4 regions of the Massilia sp. P1_C10 genome follow, and region 2 is predicted to be linked to each of the others. Evidence: predicted binding sites of a transcription regulator. Region 2 holds the regulator's gene; each other region holds the start of a gene.

The links. The regulator sigma-54, encoded in region 2, starts transcription at its own class of promoters, with help from an activator protein. The targets are predictions, from matches to a motif close to TGGCANGNAANCTGCTTT.
Region 1: the regulator sigma-54 is predicted to act here: its motif matches at 3,148-3,165, upstream of AC1D02_RS18625 (PEP-CTERM sorting domain-containing protein).
Region 3: the regulator sigma-54 is predicted to act here: its motif matches at 1,179-1,196, upstream of glnA (type I glutamate--ammonia ligase).
Region 4: the regulator sigma-54 is predicted to act here: its motif matches at 3,453-3,470, upstream of AC1D02_RS01385 (ammonium transporter).

Annotation. Positions count from the first base shown of each region.
Region 1 is NZ_JBFUAC010000009.1:111,246-116,641, forward strand. It holds gene AC1D02_RS18615 (alpha/beta fold hydrolase) at 1-745, shown strand, start outside; gene AC1D02_RS18620 (hypothetical protein) at 1,530-1,673, opposite strand; gene AC1D02_RS18625 (PEP-CTERM sorting domain-containing protein) at 2,338-3,054, opposite strand; gene AC1D02_RS18630 (hypothetical protein) at 3,611-3,883, shown strand; gene AC1D02_RS18635 (CHRD domain-containing protein) at 3,944-4,561, opposite strand; gene AC1D02_RS18640 (M20/M25/M40 family metallo-hydrolase) at 4,968-5,396, opposite strand, start outside.
Region 2 is NZ_JBFUAC010000008.1:154,417-159,812, forward strand. It holds gene rapZ (RNase adapter RapZ) at 1-20, shown strand, start outside; gene AC1D02_RS17635 (enoyl-CoA hydratase/isomerase family protein) at 17-1,099, opposite strand; gene hpf (ribosome hibernation-promoting factor, HPF/YfiA family) at 1,194-1,547, opposite strand; gene AC1D02_RS17645 (RNA polymerase factor sigma-54) at 1,619-3,115, opposite strand; gene lptB (LPS export ABC transporter ATP-binding protein) at 3,119-3,874, opposite strand; gene lptA (lipopolysaccharide transport periplasmic protein LptA) at 3,874-4,431, opposite strand; gene lptC (LPS export ABC transporter periplasmic protein LptC) at 4,456-5,064, opposite strand; gene AC1D02_RS17665 (KdsC family phosphatase) at 5,069-5,396, opposite strand, start outside.
Region 3 is NZ_JBFUAC010000001.1:329,206-334,601, forward strand. It holds gene AC1D02_RS01625 (TAXI family TRAP transporter solute-binding subunit) at 1-545, shown strand, start outside; gene AC1D02_RS01630 (rhodanese-like domain-containing protein) at 542-1,000, opposite strand; gene glnA (type I glutamate--ammonia ligase) at 1,263-2,678, shown strand; gene AC1D02_RS01640 (DUF4124 domain-containing protein) at 2,859-3,359, shown strand; gene glnL (nitrogen regulation protein NR(II)) at 3,356-4,432, shown strand; gene ntrC (nitrogen regulation protein NR(I)) at 4,503-5,396, shown strand, end outside.
Region 4 is NZ_JBFUAC010000001.1:275,073-280,468, forward strand. It holds gene hydA (dihydropyrimidinase) at 1-888, shown strand, start outside; gene AC1D02_RS01380 (Zn-dependent hydrolase) at 906-2,147, shown strand; gene AC1D02_RS01385 (ammonium transporter) at 2,204-3,406, opposite strand; gene AC1D02_RS01390 (zinc-dependent alcohol dehydrogenase) at 3,663-4,823, shown strand; gene AC1D02_RS01395 (allantoate amidohydrolase) at 4,879-5,396, opposite strand, start outside.

The DNA.
Region 1 (5,396 bases), on a different contig from region 2:
CGGCCAGCGCGCCAATGCGCCATTGATTGTATTCCTGCATGAAGGACTCGGTTCGGCCGCGACGTGGGGGCGGTGGCCGCGCGCCTTGTGTGCTGCTAGCGGCTGCCGCGGCCTGGTCTTTTCGCGGTACGGCTACGGGCACTCGACGGCGCGCCCTGCATCTGGACAGGGCTGGCCAGTGGATTACATGGAGCGGGAAGCGCGCGAGCATCTGCCTGCGTTGTTTGTCGCACTCGGCATCGATGCCGCACGCGAGCCTCCGATAATTCTCGGGCATAGCGATGGCGCCACAATCGCGCTGCTGTATGCCGCAGCATTCCCCGGGCATGCGGGTGCTGTGGTGGTGCTGGCCCCGCATGTGTTTGTCGAACAGTTGGCGCGCGAGCGCATCGCGCGGCTGCAGGCAAGCTGGCCCGACGGGCGGTTGGCGGCTCATCTTGCATGCCTGCACGACGACCCTGCCGGCGTATTCCAGGGTTGGAGTGATTGTTGGCTGTCTGCCGCGTTCAGCCGCTGGAGCATCGCCGAGATAATTCAAAGCATCGCGAGCCCGCTGCTAGCGATACAGGGCAAGCAAGACCAATTTGGAACGCTGGAGCAGTTATATGAAATACAGGGCCGCGTCCCCCACGCCGAACTGCTCGTTCTCGATGACTGCCGTCATGTACCGCACGAGGAACACCCTCACACCGCTTTGTCGGCGGTGACTGTCTTTTTGACAAAGTGTCGCGCTCAAGGCCACTGAGCGAGGCCGTTTTATTTGGGCGACGCTCGCCATCGAACTGATAGCAGAGAGCCGCCTTGAAATGGGTACCGAATTACGAGTCGCCGATTGCGAGGATTGATGGGTAGACTCAGTCGATTTCCATCGAGCCAACATCCCAGTAGAGGTTTTCAAATTTCATCTCAAACCCCAGCAAAAAGATGGGAAGGGCAATCGCTATGCTCTGCTGCGAAGCTATTGCACGAGGCGCGACAAGGGACGGGCGCCCGGATGTCGCTGCTGTTTCAGGACTCGCATCCGCCTCGACCTTGCCTCTGCGATAGCATGTTCGGCTGAAGCCCACAACGCCACCATCCGCAAGTCCACCACTGCGCTGGCTATCCTCCCCACTTGGGCCGAATCCGGTACAGCAGCGGTACACTCGTAACGATCCGTAGATTGATCTATATTTCGTTAACCCATTGATTCGTTGTATACTATTGCCTTCACCAACCTTCGCTTACTTTACCTCGATTTCCCTACGGACATGCTTTCGCTGGCAAACTCATAATCCGTTGGTGCCGTGTTCGACTCACGGGAGGCCCACCAAATTCCCCCAACCGTAGTAATGTGCAGATCGCTCTGTCTGTTCTAGGGCGACCGTAACAATCTACTTGGCCGGCGATCGGTGAGATCGCTGTGACTGTTGTTGCGAAAACACACTATGAGACGGCTTCGAACTTACGTAGCACTCCATCCCGACTCTTCACCCTTTTCGAATCCTGCAAATGTGTTGAGATAACCGTTGCGGCCCCTCCACGCGAGATCAGTCGTAATCGTTGAAGAATTCGGACGAACCCATTTGTTCCTTTTCCTCATCGCTGTACGGGTCGGTTTCGTCGAAATCGTCCGGTTCTTCGTCATCATCCAGCTCTTCCACATCATTCTCATCATTACCATTCGCTGCCATTTTTTCTCTCCTGTAAGTTGCGGCTAGTTGACCAACAAACCGTCTCGCTCTATTTCCGAAACATCGCTTATGTGAGAACCCCATGCCGAATTTGCAAGGAGGGAGTGTCTTGAAAACGGCCAGCTGCATGGCTGAGCCTAGCCTTGGCCGAAAGGAGCAATAGGGTTAGGAATGAGGGACTATGGGGTCAAAGGAACTTTGGGAATTATTGGGTCAAGTCTGCCGGCCTCGCGCCGTAAGCCCATGGCAAATTTTTCACATCAAGTCAGAGTCTGATCCGCCATTGTGATACGACCTCATCCGGGGAGAGCCATTTTTGATGGAAGGGTTGCGCGAGCAACAACGCGGACACACCAGGCCGAGTTAAGGTAACGGCGCGGGAGCCGGGGTCCGGAGCCGGGGTCAGAGCCGACATTGAGACACGAGCTCATCGGAGTTCAGCTAAGGGGAGCCGGATTAGAGCCGACCTTGCACATGGTCTCAGCAATGAGTGATCCCGGCCCAGCTCTTCCTACGAGCCGGGCGAGTTGGACCTCTGGTGGTCGAGGTGAGCGCGCACAAGGCGACGCTGAAAGCCAAAATAGGAAAAGAGCGGGCCGTTCGACGAACTCGCAACCGATGCTTCATCGCTCGTCGAAGGCTCGCTCTTGGCGCGTCAAAGGTCCTACACTTTCGTGCGGCGGCGCAACGCCAGCCCGGCCAACCCCAGTCCCAACAACGCGAGCGAGCCCGGCTCCGGCACCGCTGCGCCATTGATGTCCGCGATCGCGTTAATGCTGAAGAGCGTCAGGTTGCGGTCAGCGAACGGGGGAAAGGTATCGACAACAAAGCCAAGACGTAGCACGTCAGCGCCACCGAATGCCGCTAACGCCGCGGCATAGTTGGTGAATGGGCTGCCGCCGAGAGCGCCCGACAAATCATAACGCCCCGCGTCATTGTTTCCGATCACGTTGAATCCGCTGTAGCCGTTCAGTACTGCATCGGAATCGGTATAGCTGGGCGAATTGCCCAGATAAATCGAAAATGATCCGTCGGCAACCGTGTCATGGTTGGTGTCCAGCTGCACCCGCAGCCTTGGCGCACCGCCGCCCGAACCGCCCGAATTGCTCTGGAACATTGCGTTCAAATTCGTCAGCTGACCGAAGGTGAATGCCTGGTCAGGATGGAATAGCACGTAGCCGCTGGTCGACGATGTGGCTGTGATCGTGTACGGCGGCGTGGAGCCCGCCGGCGCGGCGGTATTGGTCGGATCGCTGTTCGTATCGTAAGTGCCGGTGATCACAGTGGGCGCCGCGTTAGCGGATGCTGCAAACATCACCAGTGCGGTGGCGAGAATCGAACCGGCGAGTCTGCCGGATTTAATAAGGTTGAGGTTGAACATGACGCTCCCTTTTTATAATGGACATGAGTTGACTTCAGGAACCGAACTTAATTTCCACGAGACAATGCTCACCAACGATCGTGGCATTGGCTAAAAGCATAATTCATGCCTTTTTCGTCAGGAAAGGAATTTTTTCTTTTGAAAACAATGCGTTGCGGATAGATTGCTGCTCGTCACACTGTCCATTGCTGCATTTGTGCAAAGGTAAATGTAAGATTTCTCGACACTCGCGGTCCTACGAGGCGCTGCAGGAAACATGGCGCTAGTACGCGTTCTAGTGATGGGGAATGGTAAATAGAGAACGGCAAATTTCGTCCCGCCCAGGATTTCTTCGCCGGCTTCGATGAAGAAAATTCGCTGTGAGAGTTCGAGTGGTCTTTCTCGCCTCGGCGGAGGAAGATCTCAAGGATCTTAAGGCGTATATGGTCAAAAAATTCAGCGCAAAGGCTTGGCTGAGCAGTTACGGCCGCATCAAAGTTTCTTCCCCTGTCGCGATTGCATCATCTAACCCGCGTGACTATTCTGATCTTGATATCGCACCGAACGGGAGAAGATCGTGAACACTAAATTTGCTGCTCTGGCAGCGACGTTTCTGCTGATAACTGGCTGCGCTAACGGCCTGATTAGTCCTTCGCAGTTGCCGAGTGACAGTGCGCCCGTGGCGGGGGCGACCACCAGCGGCTCGTCGGTCGCCGGGGTTCAGACCGCGTCGGCCGGCCCGGCAGGCAGGACGCGCGCCGAAGTGTACGCAGAGGCCGTGGAGGCGGTGAAGCATTACAAATCGACGCAGTCTGAAGAGCGGGACTATTTCAATCCGTATGCCCACTGATGCCGCCAACGCAGCGTTGCGCGGTGGCGACTGGGTGACATGCCAGTTTCCGGCGTGTAGTCAAAGCTCACCCAAAATGGGGGCAGTCCGCGGCCGGCGCCGCGCGGCGAACAACGCGGCACTGCCGAGCGCCAGCAGCGCGAAGCCGCCCGGTTCCGGCACCGCCCTGGCAACCAGAAAGCCGCGGATTTCGCCGCCTCCAAACGTGCTGGTGTGAATATTGAGGTAACTCCCGCCTTGCGCTATCCCGCTCAACAGCGCCGCTTCGGCCGACGCCGTTGTCCCGCCATTGGCCGTGATATAGGCGGGGTTGTACGAGCTCGCCAGCAATAAGTTAAGAGTGTTGTCGTAGGTTCCGGCCGTGACGCCTGTCGGAAATCCGGCAAACGTTGGCGTCGTCGTTGCCACGCCCACGGTGCCTGCGAGCGGTACTGCCGTGCAGCAATGGATATGCGCGGCAGTCGTCGGTCCGGTCAATCCGCTAAAGTCAACTTGCAAGCGCATCGTATTGGCGATGTCATCGATCGTGATCGTCGCCATTCCGGTCGCAGGCGACGCGTTCGGCGGGAATTCGTTGGCGCCGTTCAGCGTAGCGATGTAACTGATGATCGCCGCATCTGCTGCGCCAGCCGTTGCTAGCAAGACGCTCGCAAGGATGGGAGAAAGAAAATTTTTCATGATGTTTCCTCCTTTTTTATCGCGAGCCTGGCGCCCCCGACTCAGAATTAGCAAGCATACGGCATGCCACCCGCCGCTTGCCGGGCATGCGCCCGTGCCGGTCACGTAGTGCGCGCAGAGATGTAAGAAAAGTCGACAGCGCCTGCAGGTCAGCAGGAGCTGCCCCCTTCCGCCGGGCAGCTACTCGCGCAGCGGCAGGCCATTACGCACATAGAACGTGGCGACCGCGTCGATTTTTCCGTTGTCATCGGGGGCGGCCGCATTGCGCATTCGAAGTAGGCCATCGTTGCGGCGTGCAGCAGCGCCGGCAGCGAGTCGGAGTCAGGTCCGGCGGAGCGACCGGGGACGCCGAGTCCCCGTGGTTGTCGCCGGCGCGAAACAGAGCCGCGAACTCACCAATTCCAATTTACCGTCCCGGAATCGGATACGTAGCCGGGCTGACGTTGCCGTCCTTGTCCACCGCCTGCACGCCGAAGAACACGTTGTCCTTCGACAGCGGCATGTTCACCGACGTGACCTTGCCGACGAACTGGCTGCCCTGCCACTGCGCCGCGGTGGTGTCGCGCCACACCACGCGGTAGCCGGCCAGGTCCGGCTCGGTGTTCGCCGTCCAGGCCAGGTCGGTGTGGTTATCCAGCTTGGCGGTGATGATCTTGACGCCCTGCGGCGAGGCCGGCGCCAGCGCCAGCGAGGCCAGCGACGCCGCATTCACGCGCGCCACCTGCGCGATGTATGCCGGATCGACGAACTCCGGCAGGTCGCCGATCTGCAGCGCGCCTTCCTTGCGCACGTTCTGGTGCTGGTGGTTGTAGTTCTCGGCCGGCTCGGTGAAGCG
Region 2 (5,396 bases):
GCCACCGCGAACAGTCTTAATTCCCCAGGTCGCGCAGCGGGTGCGCCCGCTCCGGCCAGGGCGAGTCGAAGAAGCGCGCGACCATCTCGTCGGTCACTTCGGCCAGCGTCGGCGGATTCCATTTCGGCTCGTTGTCCTTGTCGATCGCCAGCGCGCGGATCCCTTCCAGCACTTCGCCATGCTCGAAATTGCGGCGCACCAGGATGCGCTCGAGGCGCAGGCAGTCGGCCAGGCTCATGTCCGCGCCGCGGCGCAGCAGCTCGATCGTCACGCGCATCAGCAGCGGCGAGCGCTTCTTCATCGCGGCCAGCGCCTTCTGCGCGAACACGCTGTCGTCCGACTCCAGCGACGCCATGATCGCTTCGACAGTCGGCGCGCCGAAGTGGCGGTCGATCGACGCGCGCTCCGTTTCGAGCGTGCCGACGCCTGCCGAAAACGGCGCGGCAAACTGCGTAATCGCCGCGCGCAGCTCCGCGCCTGGCGTCTCTTCGATCAGCTGCGCCAGCGCGGGCATCTGCGCCTGCGGCACGAAGGTGTCGGCCAGGCCGGCGTACAGCGCATCGGCGGCGCGCACGGTCAGGCCGGTCAGGCCAAGGTACAGGCCAAGCTTGCCCGGCGCGCGCGCCAGGAAGTAGCTGCCGCCCACATCCGGGAACAGGCCGATGTTCACCTCGGGCATGGCCAGCTTGGTGCCGTCGGTGACCACGCGCAGGCCGGTGTCCGGGCCCGCTTCGGAGATGCCAAGGCCGCCGCCCATCACCACGCCGTCCATCACCGCCACATACAGCTTCGGGTAGAAGTGGATCAGGTGGTTGAGCGTGTATTCCTCGGTGAAGAAGTCTTCCAGCGAGGCGCTGCCGCCGGTCGTCGGCAAGGTGCCGACGTCGTGGAAGTAGCGGATGTCGCCGCCGGCGCACAGCGCCTTGTCGGTGCTGCTGCGCAGGACCACGGCGTCCACCGCGGGATCGTCGCGCCACGCCAGCAGCACGTCGGACAGCGCGCGGATCATTTCCAGCGACAGCGAGTTGAGCGTGCGCGGGCGGTCCAGGGTGATGATGCCGGTGCGGTTGGCGATGCGGGTTTTGACGAAGTCGGTCATGGTCGGGATCGTGGTCGGAAAGGGCGTATTTTAACGCAGGCGCCAGATACAAAAAGGGCGCCGACGGCGCCCTCGCTTTCAGGTGATGCCGGCCTTATGCGGCGGCGGGGAGCTCCGGCTCTTGCAGATGCTTGATGGCCTGGTGGTTGTGCTCCTGCACTTGGGATTTGTATTTCATGACTTGTCGATCGAGCTTGTCGATCAGGCTGTCGATGGCAGCGTACAGGTCGTGTGACAGGCTGGCGACATTCACGGTTTTACCCGGCAGCCTCAAGTTGATCTCGGCTTTTTGCCGTTTTTCTTTTTCAGTCAGATTATCGACGGTGAGGATCACGGCGATGTCGATCACTTGATCGAAATGACGCTTCACTCGCTCCAGTTTGTTCTGTACGTATTCACGGATGGCTGGGGTCACTTCAAGATGATGTCCACTGATTGTGAGATTCATACACACTCCTTTGATGATGTCGCTACCTGTTCGTGCGTCATACGCGCAGAGGAACAGCGTGTGAGGTCGATCTACAAACTTTTACGGAGGGCCACTGGCGGTATCTTGAGCGCTTCACGGTACTTGGCGACCGTGCGTCGTGCAATAACCATCCCCTGTTCCCCCAGCATGTCTGCGATCTTACTGTCTGATAAAGGGTTTTTAGGGTCTTCGGCTCCTGTGAGTTGCACGATGAGTGCCCGTATCGCCGTGGAGGATGCTTCTCCCCCTGCTTCGGTGGCGACGTGGCTCCCAAAAAAGTATTTCAACTCAAACATACCATGCGGCGTGAGCATGTATTTTTGGGTTGTCACACGAGATATCGTACTCTCGTGTAGACCCAGTGTATCAGCAATTTCGCGCAGCACAAGTGGACGCATGGCAACCGCGCCATGGCTGAAAAAGTTCCGTTGCCGCTCGACAATCGCCTCCGCCACGCGCAGGATCGTATCGAAGCGCTGGCGCATATTCTTGATCAGCCACTTCGCTTCCTGCAGCTGCGCGCCCAGCTGGCCTTCGCCCTTGCCGTTCTTGAGCAGGTTGGCGTACATGCTGTTGACGCGCAGGCGCGGCATCACTTCCTGGTTCAGCGAGACGGTCCAGCCGTTCTTCGCGCGCCGCACGATCACGTCCGGCACCACGTAGTCGGAGGCGCCGGTGCCGAATGCCGCGCCCGGATGCGGATTGCAGTTGCGGATCACGGCCTGCGCCTCGCGCAGGTCCTCGTCGTCGCAGTCGAGGGCTTTTTTCAGCTTGTTGAAATCGCGCTGGGCGAACCAGGCCAGGTGCTTGCAGACGATGTCGAGCGCCATGCGCCGCGTGACCAGCGGCACGCCGGGCATGCGTTTGATCTGCAGCGCCAGGCATTCGGAGGCGTTGCGCGCGCCGACGCCCGCCGGGTCGAAGCTTTGCAGCAGCGACAGCGCGGTCTTCAGTTCGTCGAGGTCGAGTTCCAGCTCGGGCGGCAGGCGCTCGAGGATCTCTTCGAGCGACTCGGTCAGGTAGCCGTTGTCGTCGAGCGCGTCGATCATCAGTTCGACCAGCGCGCGGTCGCGCGTGCCCAGCATGGCCAGGCGCATCTGCTCCATCAAATGATCGCGCAGGGTGGTCGCCGACGCTTCGATCTGCGGCCGCGAATCCTCGTCGTCGGGGGTCTTGTTGCGGCCCGCCTCGCCCCAGTCCTCGCTGTCGCCGCCGGCCGCCTCGGGGGTTTCGCCGTCGCCCCCGCCCTCGCCTTCGCCGGCGCCGGGCGCCTCGCCGCTGCCCTCGCCCGGCGGCGCGTCCTGCGCGCCCGGCTCGGACGGCGCTTCGCCCGGCGACGCCGGCGTGCCGATGGCGCCATCGGCCAGCAGGCGCACCGAGTTGTCGAGCGGGTCGTCGAGGCGTTCGAGCAGCGGATTATCGGACAGCAGCTGCGTCAGTTCCTGTTGCAGCTCGAGCGTGGACAACTGCAGCAGACGGATCGACTGCTGCAGCTGCGGCGTCAGCGCGAGGTGTTGGGAAGTCCGTAGTTGCAGTGACTGTTTCATGGCTTACATGCGGAAATGTTCGCCCAGGTAGACGCGGCGCACCGATTCGTCCGCGATGATGTCGTCGGGACGTCCCGAAGCAAGCACCGCACCCTGATTGATAATATACGCGCGATCGCAGATGCCGAGCGTCTCGCGCACGTTATGGTCGGTGATCAGCACGCCGATGCCGCGCTCCTTCAGGAAGCGCACGATGCGCTGGATCTCGATCACGGCGATCGGGTCGACGCCGGCGAACGGCTCGTCGAGCAGCACGAAGCGCGGATTGGTCGCCAGCGCGCGCGCGATCTCGACGCGGCGCCGCTCGCCGCCCGACAGCGACATCGCCTGGTTCTCGCGCAGCTTCTCGATCTGCAGGTCGGCCAGCAAGGTATCGAGGCGCTCGTTGATCTGGTCCTTGGTCAGCGATTTGCCGTCGACCTTCTGCAGCTCGAGCACGGCGCGGATGTTGTCCTCCACCGTCAGCTTGCGGAACACCGAGGCCTCCTGCGGCAGGTAGGACAGGCCGAGCACCGCGCGGCGGTGGATCGGCAGGCTGGAGATATCGACGCCGGAGATGTCGATCGAGCCGGCGTCCGACGGCACCAGGCCGACGATCATGTAAAACGAGGTGGTCTTGCCGGCGCCGTTCGGGCCGAGCAGGCCGACCACTTCGCCGCATTCGACCTGCAGCGAAACGTCGCGCACCACCAGCCGCTTGCCGTAGCTCTTTTGCAGGCCGCGCACGATCAGGGTGTTACCGCAGGATTTTGTATCCATCATTGCTTTCCCGCCGGCGCCGGCGCGGACTTAACGGGAGGCTGGATCGTGATCTTGACCCGTCCGCCGCCCGGTTTCGATTCGCCGGTATTGGTGTTCTCGACCCTGGAAAATTCCTTGCGGCTGTCGTAGGAGATGAAGGCGCCTTCGACTTCGTCGGCGACCCGCGCGCCTTCCAGCTTGGTCAGCTTGGCCCGCGTGTACATCTTCAGTATCTCCGCCTTGTTGTCATACTCGATGCGCTCGGCCTCGCCCTCGACCCAGAAATCGCCGCCATCGCGCTTCTGGCGGAAGGTGGCCAGGCCGCCGGCCGACGCGGTGAACGTGACATAGCTGAACCCTTCCGGGTCGGTGCGCATGACCGCTTTACCGGCCTTCATGACCAGCGTGCCGCGCGTGAGCTGGACGTTGCCGACGAGGGTGCGGATTTGCGTGACGTCGTCCACCGACCCGGAATCGGCGGTGATCTCCGTCTTCTTGTTCGAGTCCGCGCGTTCGGCTTGGGCCATCTGGAAAGTGGCGGCCATCAGCACGATCAGCAGCAAGGTCTTTTTCATGTTGTCCTGGGTTTCTAATGTGGATTAGCGGCGCGGCGGCGGCGGAGGCAGCACGATATGCACCTTGCTGGCGATGTTCACGTGGCGCGCGGCGTTATCGGCGAACATTCCCACGCCGGTGATCGTATTGGCGCCCGAGAGCATCTCGACCGGCGCCGCGGTTTTCATCTGCTCGTCGTCCGGCAGGACGGTGAGCGCTTCGGTTTTCAGGCGCAGGCGCTGGCCTGCGGCCGACGCCGGGCGTTCGATGTTGACGTTTTCGCGCAGTTCGACGACGTTGCGCACCTGGTCGAGCCGGGCATGGTTGGCCGTGATGGTGGTCGGATGCTGCGTCTCCGACATGCTCTGCATCACCGGCCCCTCGACGTCGGACACGTCGTTGTCGGGACGGTGCGTCAGCTTGTCGCCAGAAATGATGTAGCGCGGCTTGCCGGCCGGCGTCATGCGCACGAAGCTGAACTTCTCGACAGTGTAGTCGGGCTCGCCCTTGAGCGGATCGGACGCCTTGCCGATGTCGCCGCCGTTGATCACCTGAACCAGCCAGAAGCTGCCCAGCGCGAGCACCACGCCGCCGATCAGCATTCCGCCGACCTGCCAGCGATGCGCGGTGCGCTTGTGGTTGGCGCGGCTCATCGCGCTATGCGAAATACGGCGCCAGCGCCGCGTCGTAGTTGCCCTGCGCGCGCATGACCATGTCGCACACCTCGCGCACGGCGCCGCGTCCGCCCGGCGCGCGGGTGACGTAATGGGCGCGGTGCTGCACTTCGGGATGGCCGCTCGGCACAGTGACGGCGAAGCCGACCTTGCGCAGCAGCGGCAGGTCGATCACGTCGTCGCCGATGTAGCCGCACTGCTCCGCCGTGAAGCCGGTGGTCTCTAGCAGGTCGGCGAAGGCCACGCGCTTGTCGTGCGTGCCCTGGTAGACGTGCATGATCTTCAGGTCGGCGGCGCGGCGGATCACCACC
Region 3 (5,396 bases), on a different contig from region 2:
CGCGCGCCAACCTGCATCCGGCGCTGGTCGAACTGTTCGTGCAGGCCGCCAGCGAAATCCACGGCGGCGCCGGCTGGTTCCAGAAGCAGGGCCAGTTCCCGTCGCCGCAATACACCGAAATTCCGGTCGCGCGCGAAGCGGCCAAGTTCTACAAGGACGGCCCGCCGCTGCTGCAGCGCTATATGCCGTTCTGGGTCGCCAACCTGTTCGACCGCCTGTGGGTGGTGGTGGTCGCGCTGGCCGCGCTGATCATCCCGTTTTCGAAAGTGGTGCCGCCGCTGTACGTGTGGCGCATCAAGTCGCGCGTGTACCGCTGGTACGGGCAGCTGCGCTCGGTGGAGCAGGCGCTCGACGAGGCCGACGGCCCGCGCCGCGACCAGATCTGCGCCGAGCTGCTCAAGCGTCTGGAGGACATCGAGGAGCGCGTGAACCGCATGTCGATCCCGCTGGCGTTCGCCGACAGCCTGTACGGCCTGCGCAGCCACATCAACTTCGTGCGCCAGCGCGTGCTGACGATGAAGACCGCCGCCGCGGTGGCGCGCTAGCCGCCGATCCAGGGCAGGCCGGCCTTGCACCAGCCGGCGACCTGCTTGCGGTGGCCGGCGGCGTCCTTGTCGCCCTCGAAGCCTTCGAGGATGTCGAAGGCGTTGTGGAAGCCATGCTCGGTCGCCAGCTTGGCCGCATGGCGCGAGCGCACGCCGGAGCGGCACATGAACAGCAGCACGTCGTCCTTGCCGGCCACTTCGCACAGCTGCTCGACGAACTGCGGATTGGCGGTGCCGCTCGGCCAGCTGCTCCATTCCACCGCTGTGTGCTGGCCGGGCGGCAGCAGCACCTGGCCGACCCAGTGGCGCTCGGCATTGGTGCGCACGTCGACCAGCTTGGCGTTCGGTGCGGCCTGCAACAGCGCGAACGCTTCCTGCGGCGTCACGGCGCCGGCATACGGCTGGTCGGTCCCGCGCTGGCGGGCAGTGGCGAGAAGTTGGTCGACGACGTTCATGGCTGGGTTCCCGATGGGCAGTGGATAGCCTATTATAGAGTCAGTAGCAAATTCGCACTTTTGGGGCGCGATGCACCAAAATGGTGCGTTTGACGTAAAATGCACCAAAATGGTGCAATATTTTCTCCCCAACACGTTGCCCCCGTCGTTGTTCAGCTTGCCGCTGCCCAATTTCGGCTGGCATGGAATCTGCTACGAATGCGCTGTGAGTTTGCGTCGCCTCTTGGCGAAGCGCACCCCCTTTTTAATTTAGGAGATTTGAATGGCAAAGACCGCCGCAGAAGTGTTGAAGATGGCCAAGGACAACGAAGTCAAATTCGTTGATTTCCGTTTCGCGGATACGCGCGGCAAAGAGCAGCACGTCACCGTGCCTGTGTCCCACTTCGATCTCGACAAATTCGAGTCCGGCCACGCCTTCGACGGCTCCTCGATCGCCGGCTGGAAGGGCATCGAAGCGTCCGACATGATCCTGATGCCGGATCCGTCGACCGCCAACATCGACCCGTTCATGGAAGAGACCACGCTGTTCATGCAGTGCGACGTGATCGAGCCGTCCGATGGCAAGGGCTACGACCGCGACCCGCGCTCGATCGCCAAGCGCGCCGAAGCCTATTTGAAATCGTCGGGCCAGGGCGACACCGCCTACTTCGGTCCCGAGCCTGAATTCTTCATCTTCGATTCCGTGCGCTGGAAGATCGACATGTCGGGCTGCTTCGTGAAGATCGATTCGGACGAGTCCTCGTGGGCCACCGACGCGAAAACCGAAGGCGGCAACCATGGCCACCGTCCGACCGTCAAGGGCGGCTACTTCCCGGTCCCGCCGGTCGACTCGTTCCAGGACATGCGCTCGGAGATGTGCCTGATCCTCGAAGCGATGGGCATCCCGGTCGAGGTGCACCACCACGAAGTGGCCGGCGCCGGCCAGAACGAAATCGGCACCCGCTTCTCGACCCTGGTCGAGCGCGCCGACTGGACCCAGAACCTGAAGTACGTGGTGTGGAACGTGGCGCACAGCTACGGCAAGACCGCGACCTTCATGCCGAAGCCTATCGTCGGCGACAACGGCTCGGGCATGCACGTGCACCAGTCGATCTGGAAGGACGGCAAGAACCTGTTCGCCGGCGACGGCTATGCCGGCCTGTCGGAGACCGCGCTGTTCTACATCGGCGGCATCATCAAGCACGCCAAGGCCCTGAACGCAATCACCAACCCGGGCACCAACTCGTACAAGCGCCTGGTGCCGGGCTTCGAAGCGCCGGTCAAGCTGGCCTACTCGGCCCGCAACCGTTCGGCCTCGATCCGCATCCCGCACGTGGCGAACCCGAAGGGCCGCCGCATCGAGACGCGCTTCCCGGATCCGCTGGCCAACGTCTACCTGTGCTTCGCCGCGCTGCTGATGGCCGGCCTGGACGGCATCGCCAACAAGATCCATCCGGGCGAGGCAGCGTCGAAAGACCTGTACCACCTGCCGCCGGAAGAAGACGCGCTGATCCCGACCGTCTGCTCGTCGCTCGAAGAAGCCCTCGACGCGCTGAACAAGGACCGCGAGTTCCTGACCCGCGGCGGCGTGTTCAGCGACAGCATGATCGATGCCTACATCGAGCTGAAGATGCAGGACGTGCAGCGCATGCGCATGACCACGCACCCGGCCGAATTCGACATGTACTACTCGCTGTAAGCATTTCGACAAAAGGCGTTATCGCGATGGCAGCAGCTGTGAATGCGCTGACATCGAATGTGTAAATGCCGTGTAAAAAACGCGATGAAAGCCACGTCTTTCATCGCGTTTTTTTTCGAATGTTGTATATTCGGGTTGAGCCAATTTATCGCACGCCCGCCGCGTGCTGCCCTGATGCCAATGACAAGCCGTCTCGCCGTACCTGCCGCTATTGCAGCGCTTTCGCTGCTGCTGTGCGGCGCCGCCGCGCACGCCGACAGCACGATCTACAAGTGCGTCGACGCCGACGGCCGCATCGAATTCACCGACATCAACAAGCGCAATTGCAAGGTGCTGGAAGGCCTGGGCCAGATTCCGGCGCCGCCGCAGCACCGCAGCAGCAACGCGCCGTCGCCCGCGCGCGCGCCGGCGGTGGTGCCGGCCGATTTCCCCAAGGTGAACACCTCGCAGCAGAAGGCGCGCGACGACGACCGCCGCGGCATCCTCACCGACGAATTGCGCGACGAAGAGAAGAAGCTGGCCGACCTGCGGCGCGACTTCAACAACGGCGAGCCGGAACGCCAGGGCGGCGAGCGCAATTACGCCAAGTACCAGGAGCGCGTGGCGCAGATGAAGGACAGCATCGGCCGCGCCGAGAAGAACGTCGACGCCCTCAAGCGCGAGATCGCGAACATCCGATGAGCCGCAGCGCTGCCGGCGACGCGCGCCTGGCCGGCCTCGACCTGCTGGCGTCGGCGGTGCTGCTGGTCGGCCCCGACGGCGGCATCGTCTACGCCAACGCCGCCGCCGAACACCTGCTCGAGACGTCCGCCAAATCGCTGGCGCGCATGCAGCTGGCGGCGCTGTTCGCCAACGCCGACGAACTGGTCAAGCTGTGCGCGCAGGCGCTGGCGCACAAGTACGCCGACCTGCGCCAGGACCTGATGCTCGAACGCGCCGGGCGCGAACCGCTGCACGTGCACAGCATCGTCAGCGCCACCGGCGAGGGCGACGTGGTGGTCGAACTGCGCGAGAACGTCCAGCAGCTCAAGCTCGATCGCGAGGAGCGCATCCTCGACCAGAGCCAGGTCAACAAGGAGCTGATCCGCAACCTGGCGCACGAGATCAAGAACCCGCTGGGCGGCATCCGCGGCGCCGCGCAGCTGCTCGAACTGGAGCTGCCGGCGCTGCACCTGACCGCGCTGCGCGAATACACCCAGGTGATCATCAAGGAAGCGGACCGCCTGCAGACGCTGGTGGACCGCCTGCTGGCGCCGCACCGCCGGCCGCACATCGTCGGCGACGTTAACATCCACGAGGTGTGCGAGCGGGTGCGCAGCCTGATGCTGGCCGAATTCCCCAACGGCCTGACGATCCGGCGCGACTACGACGCCTCGATTCCCGAGTTCAGGGGCGACAAGGAACAGCTGATCCAGACGGTGCTGAACATCGCCCGCAACGCCGCCCAGGCGCTGGGCGAGCGCATCGAAGCTGGCGACGCCGAGCTGATTTTCCGCACCCGCGTGGCGCGCCAGGTGACCTTGGCGAAGGTTCGCTACGGGCTGGCATTAGACTTGCATATCATCGACAATGGACCGGGCATCTCGCCGCAGATCCGCGACCGCATTTTCTATCCGCTGGTGTCGGGCAGGGAGGGCGGCAGCGGGCTGGGGCTGACATTGGCGCAGACCTTCGTGCAGCAGCACCTGGGCGTGATCGAATGCGAGAGCCGGCCTGGATTGACGGACTTCCGGATCCTGCTGCCGCTGCCATAAGCCGCGGCGCAGGGGCGGGGGACCAGATCCCGACCAATTGAAGATCCATATTGCGGGGAAGCTGAACTACATGAAACCAATCTGGATTGTCGACGACGACGCCTCGATCCGCTGGGTGCTGGAAAAGGCCCTGGCGCGCGAGAACCTGGCCACGCGCAGCTTTGCCAATGCGCGCGACGCGATGGCCGCGCTCGAAAACGAGACGCCGCAAGTGCTGGTGTCGGACATCCGCATGCCGGGCGAGTCCGGCCTCGACCTGCTGTCGGCGGTGAAGGAGCGCCACCCCGGCCTGCCGGTCATCATCATCACGGCCTTCTCCGACCTCGACTCGGCGGTCGCCGCGTTCCAGGGCGGCGCTTTCGAATACCTGGCCAAGCCCTTCGACATCGACAAGGCGGTGGAGCTGATCCGCCGCGCGTTGGAGGAGAGCCTGCGCGAGGCCAGCGTCGAGGCGGCGCCGGCCGACACCCCCGAGATCCTCGGCCAGGCGCCGGCGATGCAGGAAGTGTTCCGCGCGATCGGGCGCCTGTCGCAGTCGAACGTGACGGTGCTGATCACCGGCGAGTCGGGCACCGGCAAGGAGCTGGTGGCGCGCGCGCTGCACAAGCACAGCCCGCGCGCGCAGCAGCCCTTCATCGCCCTGAACACCGCGGCGATTCCGAAGGACCTGCTCGAGTCCGAGCTGTTCGGCCATGAGCGCGGCGCCTTCACCGGCGCGCAGGCGACGCGGCGCGGCCGCTTCGAGCAGGCCGAGGGCGGCACCCTGTTCCTCGACGAGATCGGCGACATGCCGTTCGACCTGCAGACCCGCTTGCTGCGGGTGCTGTCCGACGGCCACTTCTACCGGGTCGGCGGGCACCAGCCGATGAAGGCCAACGTGCGCGTGATCACCGCGACCCACCAGAACCTCGAGCAGCGGGTGCGCGACGGCCTGTTTCGCGAAGACCTGTACCATCGCCTCAAC
Region 4 (5,396 bases), on a different contig from region 2:
TTCTCGCGCGCGCTGGAATTGGGCGCGATCCCGACGGTGCATGCGGAGAACGGCGAGCTGGTATTCCAGCTGCAGCAGGACCTGCTCAAGAAGGGCATCACCGGACCGGAGGCGCATCCGCTGTCGCGCCCGCCGGAGGTGGAGGCCGAAGCGGCCAACCGCGCCATCGCGATCGCCAACGTACTCGGCACGCCGGTGTACATCGTGCACGTGTCGTGCGCCGAGTCGCTGGATGCGATTTCGCGCGCCCGCGCCAAAGGGCAGCGCGTGTACGGCGAGGCGCTGGCCGGCCACCTGGTCATTGACGACAGCGTGTACCAGAGCGCGGACAAGGAGTACGCGCGCGCCCACGTGATGAGCCCACCGTTCCGCAGCAAGCACCACCAGGCCGCGCTGTGGCAGGGCCTGCGCGGCGGGAACCTGCATACCACCGCGACCGATCACTGCACCTTCTGCGCCGAGCAGAAGGCGGCCGGCAAGGACGATTTCACGCGCATCCCGAACGGCTGCGGCGGCGTCGAGGACCGCATGTCGGTGGTGTGGGATGAGGGCGTCAACAATGGCCTGCTGACGCCTTCCGAGTTCGTGCGGGTCACGTCCACCAACGCGGCGCAGATTTTCAATATGTATCCGCGCAAGGGCGTCGTGGCGCCGGGCGCCGACGCCGACATCGTGGTGTGGGATCCGGAAGGGACCCGCACGATATCGGCCAGGACGCAGTTCGCCAAGGGCGGCTTCAACGTGTTCGAGGGCCGCACCGTGCGCGGCATCCCGACGTACACGGTGGCCGCCGGCAAAGTGGTGTTCGAGCGCGGGGAGCTGCGCGCCGTCGAAGGCGCCGGCCGCCACATCGATCGTCCCGCATTCACCGCAACCAGCGCAGCCTGAACGAAGAGAGTAAAAACATGAACGAACTGCGAATTAATGGAAGCCGCCTGTGGTCGTCGCTGATGGAGCTGGCGCGGATCGGCGCCACGCCGAAAGGCGGCGTCAAGCGCCTGGCGCTGACTGACCTGGACCGCCAGGGTCGCGACCTGGTCGTCGGCTGGGCGCGCGAGGCCGGCCTGTCGATTACCGTCGACCAGATCGGCAACGTGTTCATGCGCCGCGAAGGAACCAACCCGTCGCTGCCGCCTGTCGTCACCGGCAGCCATATCGACACGCAGCCGACCGGCGGCAAGTTCGACGGCAACTACGGCGTGCTGGCCGGCCTCGAAGTCGTGCGCACGCTGAACGACCTGAAGATCCAGACCGAGGCGCCGATCGAAGTCGCGTTCTGGACCAACGAGGAAGGCTCGCGCTTCGTGCCGGTGATGATGGGCTCGGGCGTGTTCTGCGGCGCGTTCTCGCTGGAGACGGCGTACGCGGCGAAGGACACCGAAGGCCTGACGGTGAAGGACGAACTGGCGCGGATCGGCTACATGGGCGAGCAGGTGCCGGGCGACCATCCGATCGGCGCTTATTTTGAGACGCACATCGAGCAGGGACCGGTGCTGGAGGACGCCGACAAAGTGATCGGCGTGGTGCCGGCGGTGATGGGCCTGTCGTGGTACGACTGCGTGGTGACCGGCATGGAGGCGCACGCGGGGCCGACGCCGATGGGACTGCGCAAGGACGCGCTGCAGGTATCGACGCGCATCATGCAGGAAGTGGTGCAGATCGCGAACCGCTATCCGCCGTACGGCCGCGGCACGGTGGGCATGGTGCAGGTGTTCCCGAACAGCCGCAACGTGATTCCGGGCGAAGTTAAATTCAGCATCGACCTGCGCAACGTGAACGACGAGCTGCTCAACACGATGCACGAGGAGATGCTGGCGTTTATCGAGAAGACGCGCAGCGAGAGCGGCCTTCAGATCAGCATCGAGCGCGTGTCTTACTATCCGCCTTGCCCGTTCCATCCGGACTGCGTCGGCGCGGTACGCGCGGCGACCGAGAAGCTGGGATATTCGACAATGGATGTCGTCTCGGGCGCCGGCCACGATGCGATCTACGCGGCGCGGCTTGCGCCGGCCGGGATGATCTTCGTGCCTTGCAAGGACGGCATCAGCCACAACGAGATCGAGGACGCCAAGTCGGATCACCTGGAGGCGGGGTGCAATGTGCTGTTATTGGCGATGCTGGAACGGGCGAAGGTCGTCGCCGGCTGATCGAAGATGGGGTCAGGTCCGCCGGACCTGACCCCGGTTTTGCCGGCGCCGCGCATTCAGAACGAAGTCTCGCGCTCCGGCGTGGCGCTGATGTTGTGAATCGAGAGATCTGCGCCGTTGAATTCCTGTTCGGCGTCGAGGCGCAGGCCGACCGCCAGCTTAATTAGTCCATAGACCGCGTATCCGCCGCCGGCGGCGATCGCGATCCCCAGCGCGGTGCCGGCAAGCTGCGACAGGAAGGACACGCCGCCAAGCCCGCCCAGCGCCTTGCTGCCGAAGATGCCCGCCGCCAGGCCGCCCCAGGCGCCGCACAAGCCGTGGAGCGGCCACACGCCCAGCACGTCGTCGATCTTCCATTTGTTCTGGGTCCAGGTGAACATCAGGACGAAGATGGCGCCCGCAACCGCGCCGGTAGCCAGCGCGCCGAGCGGATGCATCAGGTCCGAGCCCGCGCACACCGCGACCAGGCCGGCCAGCGGCCCATTGTAGGCGAAGCCCGGATCGTTCCGGCCCATCAGCAGCGCCGTCAGCGTGCCGCCGGTGAGCGCCATTAGCGAGTTTACGGCCACCAGCCCGTTCATCTTGTCGAGCGTCTGGGCGCTCATCACGTTGAAGCCGAACCAGCCGACGGTCAGAATCCACGCGCCCAGCGCAAGGAAGGGGATCGACGATGGCGGGTGCGCGGCGATCTTGCCGTCCTTGGTGTAGCGCCCGCGCCGCGCGCCCAGCAGCAGGATCGCCGGCAACGCGACCCAGCCGCCGACCGCATGTACGACCACCGATCCGGCGAAGTCGTGGAACTCGGCGCCGAACAGCGACTGCAGCGCGGCCTGCACGCCGAAGCGGTGGTTCCAGGCGATGCCCTCGAACAGCGGGTAGATCAGGCCGACCAGCAGCGCCGTGGCCATCATCTGCGGATGGAATTTCGCACGCTCGGCGATGCCGCCCGAGACGATCGCCGGAATCGCCGCGGCGAACGTCAGCAGGAAGAAGAACTTGACCAGCTCGTAGCCGTTCTTCGCGACCAGGGTGTCGGTCGCGCCAAGGAAGTTGACGCCGTAGGCGATGCTGTAGCCGACGAAGAAGTAGGCGATGGTGGAAATCGCAAAGTCCGCGAGGATCTTCACCAGCGCGTTGACCTGATTCTTCTTGCGCACCGTGCCGAGCTCGAGGAAGGCGAAGCCAGCGTGCATCGCCAGGATCATGATTCCGCCGAGCAGGATGAAGAGCGCGTCGGCACCTGTTTTGTATCCGTCCATCCAAAACTCCCTGAAAATGTGCAGCTTATTGTCGATGCATTGGTACAGAGCAAAAAACGTGCCATTTAGGTGCGGGGCGGTGCCTGATCTGTTCGCGCTTATGCACCGCCTATGACCAAATATGCACCAATTTGGTGCGGCATGTTGCCTTGATGGCGTCAGCGATAACTGACAGCCGCACCCGCCTCCGTCCGATGAGAACGCCCTCGTAATGTTGTTAGGCTTGCCACTTTGACCTAACCACACGAGGGATACAATGCGAGCGCTCACTTACCACGGCAGTCTTGACGTCAAGGTCGATACGGTTCCCGATCCAAAAATCGTTGAGCAGGACGACGTAATCCTGAAGGTCACCGCCACCGCGATCTGCGGATCGGACCTGCACATGTACCGCGGGAAGATCCCGGCGATGAAGAGCGGCGACATTCTCGGCCACGAGTTCATGGGAGAGGTGGTCGAAACCGGCTCCCAGGTGACCAGGCTTCAGAAGGGTGACCGCGTGGTGGTGCCGTTCGTGATCGCCTGCGGGAGCTGCTTTTTCTGCGACATGGACCTGTACTCGGCGTGCGAAACGACCAATCCCGACCGCGGCGCGATCATGAACAAGAAGAGCCTGCGCTCCGGCGCCGCGCTGTTCGGCTTCAGCCACCTGTACGGCGGCGTGCCGGGCGGGCAGGCCGAGTACGTGCGCGTGCCGAAGGCGAACGTCGGGCCGATCAAGATTCCCAAGAACCTGGCCGACGAACAGGTGCTGTTCTTGAGCGACATCCTGCCGACCGGCTACCAGGCCGTGCTCAACACCGGCGTGGGCAAGGGTGGCAGCCTGGCGATTTTCGGCGCCGGCCCGGTCGGGCAGATGGCGGCGGCCAGCGCGCGCATGCTCGGCATCGAGAAGATCTTCATGGTCGACCATCACAAGTTCCGCCTCGATTTTGCATGCAAGACCTACGGCGTGGTGCCGATCAATTTCGAAGACTGCGACGCCGCCGACTTCATCCTGCAGGCGACCGACGGACGTGGCGTCGACGGCGTGGTCGACGCGGTGGGTTTCGAGGCCAAGGGCAGCAAGGTCGAAACGGTGTTGACCGACTTGAAGCTGGAAGGCAGCAGCGGCAAGGCGCTGCGCCAGTGCATCGCGGCGGTGCGGCGCGGCGGGACGATCAGCGTGCCGGGCGTGTACGCCGGCTTCATCCACGGCTTCCTGTTCGGCGACATCTTCGAAAAGGGCATCGGGATCAAGGCGGGGCAGACGCACGTGCAGAAGCACATGCCGGAGCTGCTCAAGGCGATCGAGGAGGGCAAGCTACATCCGAACGCGATCATCTCGCACCGGCTCAAGCTGGAGCAGGCGGCCGAGGGCTACAAGATGTTCGACAAGAAGGAAGACGACTGCCGCAAGGTCGTGATGACGCCGTAGCGTCAACTGCGGGGACTCGGCGTCCCCGTCGCTCCGCCGGACCTGACCCCAGGGGTTAGGCCGCGGCGCGGAACGAACCGAAGAAATCGAGCAGCACGCGCGCCGCGATATCGGCATCGTCCGCCGTCATGGTCTCGAGCCGGTTGTGGCTGATGCCGCCGTTGCCGCAGCGCGTGAACAGCATCGCGACGTCGGTCATCTTGGCCATCGCCATCGCATCGTGTCCCGCACCCGACGGCAGGTCGTAGCGTGGCAATCCCGCGCGTTCCACCGCAGCGCCCAGTTGATCCATCATCCAGGGCGCGCATGGCGCCGCAGCCGCCGACACGACCTGTTTTACGCTCGCTTCGACCTGACGGCGCGCACAGATCGTGGCGATCGAATCGAGCACCTCCTTCGCCGCCGCCAGCCGCACCGCGTCATCGGCCGCGCGAATATCCAGCGACAGTTTGCAGTGCCCCGGAATCACGTTGACCGACCCATTCGGCACTTCAAGCTGGCCGACCGTGCCGACCAGCGACGCGCCCTGGCTGCAGCGCTGTTCCACCATCAGCACGATTTCCGCTGCAGCAG